Rhodobacter capsulatus SB 1003: one gene and its partner. Each later gene encodes a partner of the first gene's protein in a complex. Links are inferred from orthologs where the notes say so. Each region holds a gene or a part of one and is shown on either strand. Other genes may lie near its edges.

Region 1 (3,652 bases):
TGTTTCTGTGGCTCAGGCGGTCTTCTCTCTGAAAAAGTGACGGCGTTGGCACTTCTTCCTGCCGCCACCTAAGCACTTGCTCGGCACGCTGGTTGCGTCTATACGCCCCCGGTGGCCCAGCCACAGACTCAACAAGAAACACCGTGTGTGCCCTGGTTTCGCTTCCGGGGGCATCTTCCGGCAAAGGAGAAGCGACATGAAACTTCATGAAATCCGCGACAACGCGGGTGCTGCCAAGAAATCCAAACGCGTTGCGCGTGGTCCGGGTTCGGGCAAGGGCAAAACCGCCGGCCGCGGGATCAAAGGTCAGAAATCGCGTTCGGGCGTCGCTCTGGGCGGCTACGAAGGCGGTCAGATGCCGCTTTACCGGCGTCTGCCGAAGCGTGGCTTCAACAAGCCGAACCGCAAGGCCTTCGCCGTCGTCAACCTCGGCCTGATCGAGAAATTCATCGGCCTTGGCAAGCTCGACGCCTCGGCGCCGATCACCGATGACATCCTGGTGGCCGCCGGTCTGACCTCGCGCAAGCGCGACGGCATCCGCGTTCTCGCCAAGGGCGAAATCACCACCAAGGTCACGCTGGTCGTGACCGGCGCTTCTGCCGCGGCCGTCGAAGCCGTCGCGAAAGCCGGTGGCACGCTGACCGTTGCTGCGGCCGCCGCCGAATAATCGGTTGTGAACGGGCCTTGGCCCGCTTACATAGGCAACAGTTTTCCAGGCGCCGCCGACCGGGGAACGGTCTGGCGGCGCTTCTCGCATGAAAGAGACGGGCATGGCATCTGCTGCAGAGCAAATGGCGGCGAACCTGAGCTGGTCGGCCTTCGGCAAGGCCACCGACCTCAGGGCGCGCATCTTCTTCACCATCGGGCTGCTGATCATCTACCGGCTCGGCACCTACATTCCGGTGCCCGGCATCGACGCCGACGCGCTGCGCGACTTCATGGAACGGGCCTCGCAGGGGATCGGCGGCATGCTGTCGATGTTCACCGGCGGCGCATTGGGGCGGATGGGCGTCTTCGCGCTTGGGATCATGCCCTATATCTCGGCCTCGATCATCGTGCAGCTGATGACGGCGCTGGTCCCCGCGCTGGAACAGATGAAGAAGGAAGGCGAGCAGGGCCGCAAGAAGATCAACCAGATCACCCGTTATTCGACGGTGGGGCTGGCGACCTTCCAGGCCTGGGGTCTGGCCACCAGCCTTTACAACGGCGGCATGGCCACCGATGCGGTGCCGCATCTGTTCTTCATCGTCTCGGTCGTGGTGACGCTGGTCGGCGGCACGATGTTCCTGATGTGGCTGGGCGAGCAGATCACCGCGCGCGGCATCGGCAACGGCGTCTCGCTGATCATCTTCGTCGGCATCGTCGCGGAAATCCCGGCGGCGGCGGCCTCGTTCTTCGCGCAGGGCCGGGCGGCGGGCAACAGCTCGATCCCCGTCACCATCGGCGTGCTGGTGATGATGATCGCGGTCATCGCCTTTGTCGTCTTCATGGAACGGGCGCTGCGCAAGATCCACATTCAATATCCGCGCCGTCAGGTGGGGATGAAGATCTATGACGGCAGCTCCTCGCATCTGCCGATCAAGGTCAACCCGGCGGGCGTGATCCCGGCGATCTTCGCCTCGTCGCTGCTGCTTCTGCCGACCACGATCTCGACCTTCTCGGGCGACAACACCGGCCCGATCATGTCGACGATCCTCGCTTATTTCGGTCCGGGGCAGCCGCTTTATCTGGCCTTCTATGCCGGGATGATCGTCTTCTTCGCCTATTTCTACACCGCGAACGTCACCTTCAAATCCGACGAAGTGGCGGACAACCTGAAGAATCAGGGCGGCTTCATTCCGGGCATCCGGCCGGGCAAGAAGACCGAAGACTACCTCGACTATGTCGTGGCCCGCATTCTGGTGATCGGTTCCGCCTATCTGGCGCTGGTTTGCCTGCTGCCCACGATCCTGCAGACGGAACTGGGCGTTCCGTTCTACTTCGGCGGGACTTCGGTGCTGATCGTGGTCTCGGTGACGATGGACACGATCAACCAGGTTCAATCGCATCTTCTGGCGCATCAATACGAGGGGCTCATCGAGCGGTCTCAGCTGCGCGGCAAACGCAAATCGGCCACGAAGAAGGCGCCCACGCGGCGCTGAGGGAGGAAAGCATGGCCAATATCATCCTGCTGGGACCGCCCGGCGCAGGCAAGGGCACCCAGGCCCGCAAGCTGGTCGAGGAACGCGGCATGGTGCAGCTGTCCGCCGGGGACATGCTGCGCGAGGCCAAGACCTCGGGCACCGAGATGGGCAAGAAAGTCGCCGAGGTGATGGACCGCGGCGAGCTGGTGACGGATGAGATCGTCATCGGCCTGATCGAGGAGAAGCTCTCCTCCGGTCACGGTGCGGGCTTCATCTTCGACGGCTTCCCCCGCACGCTGCCGCAGGCGGATGCGCTGGGGCGGCTTCTGGCGAAGATCGGCCAGAAGCTGGATGCGGTGATCGAGATGCGCGTCGATGACGAGGCGCTGGTGGACCGGATCTCCGGGCGCTACACCTGCGGCAAGTGCGGCGAGGTCTATCATGACACGACGAAGCCGGTGAAGGTTGCGGGCACCTGCGACGCCTGCGGTTCGACCGACCTGCGCCGCCGCGCCGACGACAATGCCGACAGCCTGCGCATCCGGCTGATGGAATATTACAAGAAGACCTCGCCGCTGATCGGCTATTACTATCACGCGGGCGATCTGTTCGGCGTCGATGGGCTGGCCGAGATCGACGAGGTGGCGGCCTCGGTCGCGGCGATCCTCGATCAGCAGGCCTGAGGCGGTTATTGCTTGACCTGCGCGGAAATACCCACTAGGTCGCGGTGTCTCGCATGAGAATCGCCCGAATCTCCGGATGCCGGAGGTTCGGGCGTTAAGCCGTCCGGAAGAACGATTTTCGGACAAGTTGTGAAAAAAGGTTCTGGAAGCACGGAACCGCAACGAAAGGAAGCACGCTTTGGCACGTATTGCTGGCGTCAACATTCCGACCGGGAAACGCGTCCCGATCGCACTTCAATACATCCACGGCATCGGCCCGATGTTTGCCAAGCAAATCGTCGAAGCCGTCGGCATCGCCGAAGCCCGCCGGGTGAACGAACTGACCGACGCCGAAGTGCTCGCCATCCGCGAATACATCGACGCGCATTTCACCGTCGAAGGTGACCTGCGCCGCGAAGTCTCGATGAACATCAAGCGTCTGATGGACCTTGGTTGCTACCGTGGCCTGCGTCACCGCAAGAACCTGCCGGTTCGCGGCCAGCGCACCCACACCAACGCCCGCACCCGCAAGGGCCCGGCGAAACCGATCGCCGGCAAGAAGAAATAAGGGGAGGGGTAGCACATGGCTCGTGACAAGACTCGCGTCAAACGCAAGGAACGCAAGAACATCGCCGCTGGTGTGGTGCATGTGAACTCGTCGTTCAACAACACCAAGATCCTGATTTCCGACGTGCAGGGCAACGCCATTTCGTGGTCGTCCTCGGGCACGATGGGCTTCAAGGGCTCGCGCAAGTCGACCCCCTATGCCGCCCAGATGGCCGCCGAAGACGCCGCCCGCAAGGCGCAGGAACACGGCCTGAAAACCGTGGACGTGGAAGTGCAAGGCCCGGGTTCGGGCCGTGAATC
Region 2 (5,266 bases), 470 kb from region 1 along the record:
GCACGTCAAGCTTGGTCAGCGCGATGCCCTTCATGCCGGAAATCGCGCAGGTCTGGCGCACCAGCACCGCATCGAACCAGCCGCAACGGCGCTTGCGCCCGGTGACGGTGCCGAATTCATGGCCGCGCGTGCCCAGACGCTCGCCGTCGTCGTCTTTCAGCTCGGTCGGGAACGGGCCCTCGCCCACCCGGGTGGTATAGGCCTTGACGATGCCAAGCGAATAATCGACCGCATTCGGCCCGAGGCCGACGCCCGTCGCCGCCTGCCCCGCGATCACGTTCGAGGAGGTGACAAAGGGATAGGTGCCGAAGTCGATGTCGAGCAGAGAGCCCTGCGCGCCTTCGAACAGGATCCGCTTGCCCGCCTTGCGCAGCTCGGTCAGGACCTTCCAGACCGGTTTCGCATATTGCAGGATCTCGGGGGCGATGGCGCGCAGATCGGCCAGCACGGCGTCACGATCGATCGGGCCAAGGCCCAGCCCGGCGCGCAGCGCGTTGTGATGGACAAGCGCGCGATCGACGCGCAGCTGCAGCGTCTCGTCATCGGCCAGATCGGCGACACGGATGACCCGACGGCCGACCTTGTCTTCGTAGCAGGGGCCGATGCCGCGGCCGGTGGTGCCGATCTTCGCCACCGCGGCATGGGCTTCGCGCGCACGGTCCAGCTCGCCGTGGAACGGCATGATCAGGGGGGTGTTTTCCGCGATCATCAGATTGTCGGGATTGATCTCGACGCCCTGTTCGCGGATCGCCGCCACTTCCTTGACCAGATGCCAGGGGTCCAGCACGACGCCGTTGCCGATCACCGAAAGCTTGCCGCCGCGCACGACGCCCGAGGGCAGCGCGTTCAGCTTGTAGACCTTGCCGCCGATGACGAGCGTGTGGCCCGCATTGTGGCCGCCCTGAAAGCGGGCGATGACGTCGGCCCGTTCACTGAGCCAGTCGACGATCTTGCCCTTGCCTTCGTCGCCCCATTGGGCGCCGACAACCACCACGTTGGCCATTCGCATTCTCCGCAGGTCTGAAACCGCGCGACATATAGCGGGGTGAACGCCCGGGGGAAACCGATTTTTCGCCGCAAGGACGCCGCCCGGCCCGGCAGCGGCAGAAAACCGGGTTGCGCGCCGTGGCCCAAGCGCCTAGATAGGCGCGTCGATTGAACAAAGGCGCGCCTCCCTCATGGAAAACGTCCAAAACGTCATCCTCGTCGTCCACCTCGTGCTGGCGCTCCTCCTGATCGGGGTGGTGCTGCTGCAGCGCTCGGAAGGTGGCGGCCTTGGCATGGGCGGGGGTGGCGGTGGCGGCGTGATGACCGGGCGGCAGGCGGCGAATGCGCTGACCAAGCTGACCTGGATCTTTGCCATCGGCTTTCTGGCGACCTCGATCACGCTGACGGTTTTCTCGGCCCGCGCGGGCAAGGAGGCCTCGGTCGTCGACACCACCCCGGCCGAGGCGCCCGCCGCGCCCGGCAGCACCGGGACCTCGCCGCTGATCTCGGCGCCGCCGCCCTCGACCGACGAGCCGGTCGTGCCGCCGGTCACGCCGCCCGCGGCCACCGAGGCCCCGGCCGAAGCGCCCGCGGCGACCGAAACGCCGGCGCCGGAGGCGCCCGCCTCGAACTGAGCCCACTATAACTGGGACTTCGGCTCTTAGTTTACTCCAAGTCTTGCGGTCTGGTTGCGGGCAGGCTGCGAATCGTGTATCAGTCAAATCCCGTGGTTCCGGTCGATCCCGACCGGAACAAGCCTTTCTTTTGCTTGTCACGGGGGTCTCATGGCGCGTTATGTCTTCATCACCGGGGGCGTGGTTTCCTCGCTGGGCAAGGGCTTGGCTTCGGCCGCCCTCGGCGCCCTTCTGCAGGCCCGCGGCTTTTCGGTGCGGCTGCGCAAGCTCGACCCTTACCTGAACGTCGATCCGGGCACGATGAGCCCCTTCGAACACGGCGAGGTTTTCGTCACCGATGACGGCGCCGAGACCGACCTTGATCTGGGCCATTACGAACGCTTCACCGGCGTCAGCGCCCGCAAGACGGATTCGGTGTCGTCCGGGCGGATCTATTCGAACGTGCTGGAGAAAGAGCGCCGCGGCGCCTACCTGGGCAAGACGATCCAGGTGATCCCGCACGTCACAAATGAAATCAAGGACTTCATTGCCGTGGGCGATGACGAGGTCGATTTCATGCTGTGCGAGATCGGCGGCACGGTGGGTGACATCGAGGGCCTGCCCTTCTTCGAAGCGATCCGGCAATTCGCCCAGGAACGCCCGCGCGGGCAGTGCATCTTCATGCACCTGACGCTGCTGCCCTATCTGGCGGCCTCGGGCGAATTGAAGACGAAGCCGACGCAGCATTCGGTCAAGGAGCTGCGCTCGATCGGGTTGCAGCCCGACGTGCTGGTGTGCCGCTCGGAACATCCGATCCCGGACAAGGAACGCGCGAAGATCGCGCTTTTCTGCAACGTGCGGCCCGACAGCGTGATCCCGGCCTATGACCTGCGCTCGATCTACGAGGCGCCCTTGGCCTATCACCGCGCCGGGCTGGATCAGGCGGTCTTGAACGCCTTTGGCATCTCGCCCGCGCCGCGGCCCGACATGAGCCGCTGGGAAGATGTGATGGACCGGCTGACCCATGCCGAGGGCGAGGTCCGCGTTGCCATCGTCGGCAAATATGTGCAGCTCGAGGACGCCTACAAGTCGATCGCCGAGGCGTTGACCCATGGCGGCATGGCGAACCGGGTGCGGGTGAAGGCGGAATGGATCGACGCCGAGATCTTCGAACGCGAAGACCCGGCGCCGCATCTGGAGCCTTTCCACGCCATTCTGGTGCCCGGCGGCTTTGGCGAACGCGGCACCGAGGGCAAGATCCGCGCCGCGCAATTCGCCCGCGAAAAGGGCGTGCCCTATCTCGGCATCTGTCTGGGCATGCAGATGGCGGTCATTGAGGCCGCGCGGAACATGGCGGGGCTGGCCAATGCGGGCTCCGAGGAATTCGACCATGAGGCAGGCGAAAAGCGTTTCACGCCCGTGGTTTACCACCTCAAGGAATGGGTGCAGGGCAACCACCGGGTGGAGCGGAAGCTGACCGACGACAAGGGCGGCACGATGCGTCTGGGCGCCTATTCGGCGCAGCTGACGGCGGGCTCGAAAGTGGCCGAGGTTTACGGCAAGACCGAAATCGAGGAACGCCACCGCCACCGCTACGAGGTCGACATCACTTATCGCGAAGCGCTGGAAAACTGCGGTCTGGTGTTCTCGGGGATGAGCCCGGACGGCCGTCTGCCCGAGATCGTCGAGCACAAGGACCATCCCTGGTTCATCGGCGTGCAGTTCCACCCGGAGCTGAAGTCGAAACCCTTCGCGCCGCATCCGCTGTTTGCCGGTTTCGTGAAAGCGGCGCTGGCGCAAAGCCGTCTGGTCTGAAACGGTTGCGCCCGCTGTCGCGGGCGCCCCAACAGGGGGGCGCTGCCCCCCTCGCGGGTGCGCCGCTCACCCCCCGGGATATTTGCCGCAAGGTAAAAGGCAAAGGCCAGTCTCGACCGGCTTGGCGACGGGTTCGGGCACAGTCCAGGCGGGAACGCGATGAGGCTCCAGGGTGAAACACTGGGTTCCCCCTCCTGCCCCGGGCCCGAGCCGGGCTTTCCCCGTGGCACAGCGCGCCGCAGCCCTCCCCTTTCACCTTGCGGCAAATATCCTCGGGGGGTGAATGCTCCGCAGGAGCAGAGGGGGGCGGAAAGCCCCCCTTTCGGGGCGACCGCGCAGGCGGGCGCACTCATTCGACGCGCAGCGATGCCGCGAGCCAGGGCGCCTCGGCCAGAGCCGGCGCCACGATCCGCTCGGCAAGAAGGCCGCGCAGCCGCTGCGCCACCGCGCCGGGCAGATCCCCCATCGTGCTCGCCCGCGCGCTCAGCACGATGCGGCGGCTCATCCCCGGCCCCCGCAGCGGCGCCAGCGCCACCCCCGCCCGCTTGCCATGCAAAACCCCGGACGGCGTCAGGATCGACCAGCCCTGCCCCGCCGCCACCATCGCCAGGATCGCCGGGGTGCTGTCGATCTCGAAGCGATGCCCGGGGCTCTCGCCGATCCGGCCCAGATAGGCGGCGATCTGCTGCCCCATCAGCGTGCGGCGCGAATAATGCAAAAGCGGCAGATCGGCCCCCACCAGACCCTCCGGCCAGACCGCGATCAGCGGTTCCGAGAGCAGCGGATGCCGCTCCACCCCCTCCTGCGCCGCCTCGATCTCGGCCGCCACCACCATGTCCAGTGCCCGCGCCTCCAGCTGCGCCGCCAGACGATGGCTCGGCCCGGTCTCGAGCAGGAACCGGCAGGCGGTCAGTTCCGCCCCCATCCCCGCCAGCAAAAGCGGCGTCACCTCGGCCTCGAAATCCTCGATCATGCCCAGCCGGAAACTGCGCAAGCCCGCAGGATCGGCCAGGCCCACCCCGGCCCGGCCCCGCGCCAGCTCGTCCAGCATCGCCTCGGCATGGGGCAGAAAGGCCCGCCCCGCCGCCGTCAGCCCGAAGGGCCGCGCCGTGCGGTCGACCAGCTCCGCCCCCAGCGCGGCTTCCAGCGCCACGATCTGCTGACTGACCGCCGAGGCCGAGACCCCCAGCCGCCGCGCCGCCGCGGTGATCGCCCCCTCTTCGGCCGTCGCCACCAGCATCTCGACCGCCCAGAGGCTGACCTTCTCGCCCCGCCCTTTTGCCTTGCCCGTCATCATCGCTCCCTGTCGGGGCCGGACTGCCGCTCCGAAGCCTGCCTTGGCACGCCCGGGCCAAGGCCCCCTCGGTTTCAGGAAATACGGCCAGAGCTTCGGGCCGGGGGTCTCGGGGGCATGCCCCCGAGCGGGGGGTCCGGGGGGCAGCGCCCCCCGGCCTGCTTACAGTTTCGACAGTTTCGACTGCAATTCGGCAAGCTGCTTCTTGATCGCGTCAAGCTCCTCGCGCCCGCCCGCGCCCTCGCCGCCCGCCTCGGGCGCGGTGCCGACCGCCGCGCCCCAGCCCGACATCAACGTCTTCAGGAAGGCCTCCTGCTGGCGCTGCAGCGCCTCGAAGCCGGGCACCGGCGGGAAGGTGGCGAAATTCTCCATCATCTTCGACTGGCCCTCGCGCAGCATCTCGAAGCTCGCGGCCAGGAATTGCGGCACCACCGATTGCGCCTGCGTCGTGTAGCTGCGCACCAGATCGGTCAGCACATCCACCGGCAGCACGTTTTCGCCCCGGCTTTCATGTTCGGCGATGATCTGCAGCAGATATTGCCGCGTCAGGTCGTCG

The links. Proteins that work in one complex are often made in the same cells at the same time.
Region 2: secY (region 1) and secG share a complex: the UniProt entries of both Escherichia coli proteins name them as parts of the sec protein translocase complex. The link is inferred for Rhodobacter capsulatus SB 1003 from one-to-one orthologs.

What each region holds. Positions count from the first base shown.
Region 1 is NC_014034.1:351,588-355,239, forward strand. Bases 1-2,955 are described here. They hold secY (preprotein translocase subunit SecY), read left to right. Parts: upstream 1-770; coding sequence 771-2,141; downstream 2,142-2,955. Other genes in these bases: rplO (50S ribosomal protein L15), read left to right, coding at 197-667; RCAP_RS01655 (adenylate kinase), read left to right, coding at 2,153-2,806. In the rest of the region: rpsM (30S ribosomal protein S13), read left to right, coding at 2,985-3,353; rpsK (30S ribosomal protein S11), read left to right, coding at 3,369-3,652. UniProt on the Escherichia coli protein: The central subunit of the protein translocation channel SecYEG. Consists of two halves formed by TMs 1-5 and 6-10.
Region 2 is NC_014034.1:817,249-822,514, reverse strand. What follows is about bases 1-2,900. They hold secG (preprotein translocase subunit SecG), read left to right. Parts: upstream 1-1,178; coding sequence 1,179-1,622; downstream 1,623-2,900. Other genes in these bases: RCAP_RS03760 (CTP synthase), read left to right, coding at 1,773-2,900; RCAP_RS03770 (adenylosuccinate synthase), read right to left, coding at 1-1,003. In the rest of the region: more of RCAP_RS03760, read left to right, coding at 2,901-3,416; RCAP_RS03755 (LysR family transcriptional regulator), read right to left, coding at 3,766-4,713; polyhydroxyalkanoate synthesis repressor PhaR, read right to left, coding at 4,873-5,266. UniProt on the Escherichia coli protein: Subunit of the protein translocation channel SecYEG. Overexpression of some hybrid proteins has been thought to jam the protein secretion apparatus resulting in cell death; while this may be true it also results in FtsH-mediated degradation of SecY.